Linked DNA regions of Dyadobacter pollutisoli. The protein of the gene in region 2 interacts with the protein of the main gene of each other region in a pairwise test. Links are inferred from orthologs where the notes say so. Each region holds a gene or a part of one and is shown on either strand. Other genes may lie near its edges. The genes, in order: gyrB and gyrA.

Evidence for each region.
Region 1: the proteins of gyrA (region 2) and gyrB interact in binary tests that used the Escherichia coli proteins (3 or more experiments, as listed by UniProt). The link is inferred for Dyadobacter pollutisoli from one-to-one orthologs.

The regions. Positions count from the first base shown.
Region 1 is NZ_CP112998.1:4,548,053-4,551,316, forward strand. The notes cover bases 69-3,000. They hold gyrB (DNA topoisomerase (ATP-hydrolyzing) subunit B), read right to left. Parts: upstream 2,547-3,000; coding sequence 591-2,546; downstream 69-590. Other genes in these bases: ppk1 (polyphosphate kinase 1), read right to left, coding at 69-420; ON006_RS18665 (hypothetical protein), read right to left, coding at 2,742-3,000. Also shown: more of ppk1, read right to left, coding at 1-68; more of ON006_RS18665, read right to left, coding at 3,001-3,264. UniProt on the Escherichia coli protein: DNA gyrase negatively supercoils closed circular double-stranded DNA in an ATP-dependent manner to maintain chromosomes in an underwound state.
Region 2 is NZ_CP112998.1:2,358,285-2,361,853, reverse strand. The notes cover bases 190-3,426. They hold gyrA (DNA gyrase subunit A), read right to left. Parts: upstream 3,027-3,426; coding sequence 390-3,026; downstream 190-389. Other genes in these bases: ON006_RS09730 (GntT/GntP/DsdX family permease), read left to right, coding at 3,305-3,426; ON006_RS09740 (tetratricopeptide repeat protein), read right to left, coding at 190-316. In the rest of the region: more of ON006_RS09740, read right to left, coding at 1-189; more of ON006_RS09730, read left to right, coding at 3,427-3,569. UniProt on the Escherichia coli protein: A type II topoisomerase that negatively supercoils closed circular double-stranded (ds) DNA in an ATP-dependent manner to maintain chromosomes in an underwound state.

The DNA.
Region 1 (3,264 bases), 2.2 Mb from region 2 along the record:
CTGGCGACGAACAAAATCATGCAACTCGCGCATCAAAACCTTTCTGAAAGGAATTTCGCGCAGGCCGGAATAATCCAGCCGTTCTTTTCCAAAGTCGAGATAATTATAAAGACTTCCCACACGAATGGATAAAAACTCGTCCAGGTTGGAGGAGGTAATAGCCAAAAATTTGAGCCGGTCGAAGAGATTCCTATCCTCATTGGTTGCCTGGTCCAACACCCGGTCATTGAATTTCAACCAGCTCAGGTCGCGGCTGATCAGGTCGCTTTGCTGAACCAGTGTATTGGCTTTTTCCGAAGAGCTTACCACTTTGCTGTCATCCGCCGGAGCTTGTTCCTTTGGACTTTTGAAGAAAGCAAAAAGATTAGTGAGTTTGCCTCTTTTTTCATTGCTATATATGGGGTCAGTGGAACCTGGCATAAGGAATTCTTTAAATTGCTACTTTGCTAAATGGGACTAAAAATTCAACGAATCTAAACAATCTATTGTTTTCGGGTGTATGAACTTTCTGTTATTTTTTGTACTAAAAAAGAAACGGATGGCTGAAATTGACAGCCATCCGTTTCCAATCAAAATATCGGAGCTAGCGGCTACACATCAACGCGCGCATACTTAGCATTCTTCTCAATAAAATCGCGCCTGGGTGCTACTTCATCACCCATCAGCATGGAAAATAAATGATCTGCTTCCGCTGCTGACTCTACTGAAACCTGTTTCAGGCTGCGACGGTCCGGGTTCATGGTTGTTTCCCACAATTGTTCCGCATTCATTTCTCCCAAACCCTTGTAACGCTGCACATGCACGGAATCTTCACGACCGCCACCAATGGCCCTTACCGCTTCCTCACGCTGCAATTCAGTCCAGCAGTACCTTTCTTCTTTACCTTTTTTCACGAGGTACAAAGGTGGCTGGGCAATGTAGATGTAGCCATGATCGATCAGGATCTTCATATACCGGAAGAAGAATGTGAGGATCAGCGTACGAATGTGACTACCATCGATATCGGCATCGGTCATGATCACGATTTTGTGATACCTCAGCTTATCAATGTTCAATGCGCGTTCGTCACCGTCTTTACCGATCTGCACACCCATTGCGGTGAACATATTCTTGATCTCTTCATTTTCGTAAATGCGGTATTCCTGTGCTTTTTCAACGTTCAGGATCTTACCTCGAAGCGGCAGGATTGCCTGATAAGCCCTGTTACGGCCTTGCTTGGCAGTTCCACCCGCCGAGTCCCCTTCGACCAGGTACAATTCGCAAACGTTAGGGTCTGTTTCAGAGCAGTCGGAAAGTTTTCCCGGAAGTCCCGTACCTGTCAATATATTCTTACGCTGCACCATTTCACGGGCCTTTTTGGCCGCAATACGCGCTTTCGCAGCAAGGATCACTTTGTCAATGATTACCCTGGCTTCTTTCGGGTGCTCATCCAGATAAGTATCGAGCATTTCTGCCACTACCTGACTTACGACCCCGGTTACCTCTGAGTTACCCAGTTTGGTTTTTGTCTGACCCTCAAACTGAGGCTCCTGCACTTTGATCGAGATAACGGCAGTCAAACCTTCACGGAAATCGTCCCCGCTGATCTCAATTTTTTCTTTCGCAAGAACACCCGATTTTTCAGCGTAGTTTTTTAGTGTCCGGGTTAATGCAGCCCTGAAACCAGAAACGTGCGTTCCACCTTCAATGGTGTTGATATTGTTTACATATGAGAATACATTCTCGCTGTACGAGGTATTGTACATCATGGCCACTTCTACGGGAACAGTTCCTTTCAAGGTCTCCATGTGGATAGGCTCAGGGATCAATGGCTGGCGGGTTGCATCCAGATAGGTCACAAACTCGTTCAGACCAATTTCAGAATAGAATTCCTCTCCTCTGAACTTGCCGTCTTCATCCTCTTCGCGCTTATCTTCCAGCGTGATCCGGATTCTTTTGTTCAAATAGGATAATTCCCTGAGACGGGTAGCCACAGTTTCGTATTTGAATTCTGTCACCGAGAAAATCGTAGCATCCGGTAAAAAATGGATGAATGTTCCGGTTTTTTCAGACTCGCCAATAACGCGTGCAGCGTACAAAGGCTTGCCTTCGCTGAACTCTTGTTCAAATATTTTACCCTCGCGGTGAATCTCAGCACGCAGGTGTATAGAAAGTGCGTTAACGCAGGAAACCCCTACCCCGTGCAAACCGCCTGAAACCTTGTATGTGTCTTTATCAAATTTACCCCCTGCGTGCAGTACGGTCAGTACTACCTCCAATGCAGATCTTTTCTCTTTGGGGTGCATTCCGGTTGGAATACCGCGGCCATTATCCTGAACAGTAATGGAATTATTTTTTTCTATCGTAACATTGATGGTATCGCAATAGCCGGCCATCGCCTCATCAATGGAATTATCAACAACCTCCCAAATCAGATGGTGAACCCCCTTAAAACCAGTGTCACCAATATACATGGCCGGACGCTTGCGAACTGCCTCTAAACCTTCAAGAACCTGGATATTTTCGGCTGAATAACTATTTACTTCAATCACTGTTTCGTTTGACATATAGTTTGTTTTACACTTGGATAAAAAGAACCATTTTCAGGCTTTTTAAGCACGTAAAGATACGATTTTTTTCGCAGAAATCCAGGTTCCTGGCACGATTTAATGCCACTAAAACCCCTGATAGAAATATTAAATAACCAATATTCGGGTACAGGAGGTTATTTGGGAATAAATCCCTCCAAAGAAAAAATTACCCTAGCGAAGCGCAAGTTTGCCACCGGTAACAATTAATGATTTTCCGAGCCGGTAAAACCTTTTGCCACCGTTATTTTTTACATCGATAATACCAAGTTCATAGGAGCTTTCGGGGAGATCATCATTCCTGATAAACGTATTAAAGCCTTTTTTGTAGTATGTCAGCTTGGTCAGGATTTCCTTTCTGGCAGCTATTTTGGCATTAGCACCCATCATATGGATTTGTCCCGTTTTTGTATCTTTTAAAACCAGAAAACGATCGTCTAGCAGGCCTTTGCGGTCAGGGAAAACATTATCGGCGACAAAAAAATAAGTGAGATCTTCCACGCCTTCACGTACCAAACGCTGCACCTGCCAGTTTTCCAGGTAAGTTTGCTGCCCGTCAGTGACCGCTGCGCTGGCAATAAACATAGAATCGAGCTGTGATTTGGTCGCAACAGGCTGTGGTACTTTGAAAAACCCTTTTTCGTAAGCGGGTAACAGGTAGAAATTAGCATTCCTGACAATTGTTTTTTCGACCGAG
Region 2 (3,569 bases):
TTTGTGCTTCTTTGGCAGATTTCCCCGGCTCGCCTTTCTTGGTGATATCGAGTTCCACAACCTTTTTGTAAGCTTCCAAAGCTGTTTTCGCTGCACTTGAATCTACTTCTGATCCTTGTAGAGCAATGTTTTCATAAAGTTTGGCCCTTTCCAGCCAAAAAGCAGCCTTTGCACTACTCTTGGCATCGGTTGCATCCTTATCACTTTTTTCTTTATCCTTACGATATTGATCTACCATTGCCTTGTTAACAGCATCCTGCGAAAACGCAGCCAGGCTGAAAAGGCTAAGTGCAGAAACAAAAAACAGTTTTTTCATAAATATTAAACTTTGGTTGTGATTGATTGTTCGTTCGCTAAATATAAATCAATTAATATTATTTTTACAAAAATCATGCCTCTGACTCGTCAGAAGGATCATTTTCGTCTTCTTCGTCGTCCTCAGTCACATCGTCATCTTCTTCATCCAGCTCATCCGAAGTAAGGATTTCTACGTCTCCCGCTCCTTCGCCTTCAATGACTGCAGTTGGTCGCACGATCACATTTCCATCTTCGTCCAGTTCTTCTACTTTCTCTTCGTCAGGATCTTTCAGGATTCGGGTAACCGAAGTGATTTCGTCAGAATTGTTCAATTTGATCAGCTTGACACCTTGCGTATTACGGCCAGCCAGACGAATGTCAAGGACACTCATTCTGATAGCGATACCATTTCTGGTGATAATCATCAAATCGTCTTGCTCTGTAACCTCGCGGATTGCAACCAGCTTGCCTACCTTGTCCGTAGCATTCATGGTAGAAACACCCTTACCGCCACGATTAGTGATACGGTAACTATCTATATCAGAACGTTTTCCAAAACCGTTTTCAGAAACTACCAATAGCTGAGCGTCTTCTCTGTTGATACAAACCATTCCAATCACCTTGTTCTCAGGATCGTTGAGGTTGATACCTCTTACACCCGCAGCCGTTCTCCCCATCGGCCGAACCCCTTTTTCATTGAACCTCACTGCACGGCCCGCACTGGAAGCGATAACAATATCGTTGTCTCCATTGGTCAGCGCTACATTCAGCAGTCGGTCACCTTCATTAATGGAAATCGCGATGATACCATTGGTACGTGGGCGAGAGTATGCTTCCAGCAAAGTCTTTTTAATTGTGCCCTGTTGCGTACACATAATGAGGTAATTATTGTTGATATAATCCTCATCTGACAACGTCCTAACGTTGATCACTGAACGAATCGAATCACCATTCTCCAAGCTGATCAGATTTTGTATCGGACGCCCTTTCGAAGTTTTACTTCCCTCAGGTACTTCATATACCTTCATCCAGAACAGCTTGCCATATTCTGTGAAGATCAACAGATAGTTGAGCATCGTCGCAGAGAACAAATGCTCAGTGAAATCGGTATCCTTCGTTTTTACGCCACGGGAACCTACCCCACCCCTGGTCTGGGTACGATATTCCGACAAAGGTGTTCTTTTGATATATCCTTCGTTTGAAATGGTAATCAACATTTCATCATCCGGAATCATATCCTCATCGCTAAACTCTTCGGCTGCAAATTCTATTTTAGTTCTGCGCTCGTCGCCATAGCGTTCCTTGATTTCGCCAAGTTCAGTCTTAATGATCTCAAACTTGCGGTATTCGTTGGCAAGTATGTCTTTCAAGTCCGCGATCAAAATCATGATCTCTTCATATTCCTTGACGATTTTATCTCTTTCAAGACCTGTCAACCTTTGCAAACGCATTTCAAGGATAGCCTTGGCCTGGATCTCACTGAGTGAGAATTGCTCCATCAAACCACTTCTGGCAGTATCCGGGTCGCGTGAGCTACGGATCAGGGAAATCACTGCGTCCAGATTATCCAGGGCAATGATCAAACCTTCGAGAATGTGAGCGCGTTTCTCCGCCTCTCTCAGTTCGTACTCAGTACGTCTTGTAATCACTACGATCCTGTGATCAACGTAATGTTTGATCAGGTCTTTCAGGTTTAGTGTTACCGGACGCCCTTTCACCAAAGCCACATTGTTCACACCGAAAGATGATTGCAGCGGCGTGTATTTGAACAAATGGTTTAGTACAATATTAGGAATAGCGTCCTTTTTAAGATCGAACACAATCCGCATTCCGTCTCTATCCGATTCATCGCGGATGTCGGAAATCCCGTCTAATTTTTTGTCGTTGATAAGACCGGCGATGCGTTCAATCATCGCTGCCTTGTTGGTCATATAAGGAATTTCCGTGATAATGATCTGCTCACGGCCAGTCTTGGAAACTTCAAAATTCGCTTTTGAACGCATGATAATGCTACCACGACCGGTTTCAAAAGCTGAACGAACACCTTGATAACCATATATAATACCTCCTGTTGGAAAATCAGGTGCTTTTACGTGCTCCATCAGTTCCGGAATAGTAATATCTGAATTGTCAATATAAGCCAACACACCGTCGATTACTTCCGACAAGTTATGAGGCGCCATATTGGTGGCCATACCCACCGCGATACCGGACGAACCGTTCACGAGCAAGTTTGGGAATTTGGCTGGGAGCACCGAAGGCTCGGATAATGAATCATCGAAGTTCGGCTGAAAATCAACGGTATCCTTGCCCAGGTCATTCAATAATTCGTCGGCAATTCTTTTAAGTCTTGCCTCCGTATACCGCATCGCCGCCGGGTTGTCACCGTCAACAGATCCGAAGTTACCCTGGCCGTCGACCAGCGGATAGCGCAGCGACCAAGGCTGGGCCATGCGCACCATTGTGTTGTACACCGAAGCATCACCATGCGGGTGATACTTACCTAAAACCTCCCCTACTATACGAGCCGATTTTTTATGCGAGCGATTGTAATTAACGCCCAAATCCGACATCCCGTAAAGAACCCGCCTGTGTACCGGTTTCAAACCATCGCGAACGTCGGGTAAAGCGCGGGAAATAATAACTGACATCGAGTAATCGATGTATGCTCCACGCATTTCATCCTCAATATTAATGGGGATAATGTTTTCACCAGAAGATTCTGCCATAAAGAATTAGAAAAGAATCGAAAAATTAGTGAGAGATTGAATTTATTCAACTACTCAATGAATTAATACAATATTGTAAGTTCCAAAAAGTCAAATTTCGCTATTTTAAAGCATTCTAACAAACTATCTTTTATGCTATTTCTGCGGCCGGTTTGTATGTCAGTGATCTCCCGACTTTTACCCGAAATACCATCAGATTAAAACTTAATTCATATCTATCATTAAATTTCCCTTTCTTCCATCTTATAAAGCAAAGCTTACTTTTCACCACTTCCATTATGCCCTTATTACTGACCTTTATCGCTATTCTAACGCTTATTTTACTGATTGCTTGGTTAAAAATTGATACATTCATTTCATTTCTGCTGGTCTCGATCGGGCTCGGTCTGGCAAGCGGCCTGGACGTCGAAACCATAAGTAAGGCGATACAAAAGGGTGTCGGAGGAACACTGGGCGATCTGGTTTTAATCGTAGGCTTTGGTGCAATGCTTGGAAAAATGGTCGCCGATAGCGGGGCCGCCCAGCGAATCACGGATGCATTAA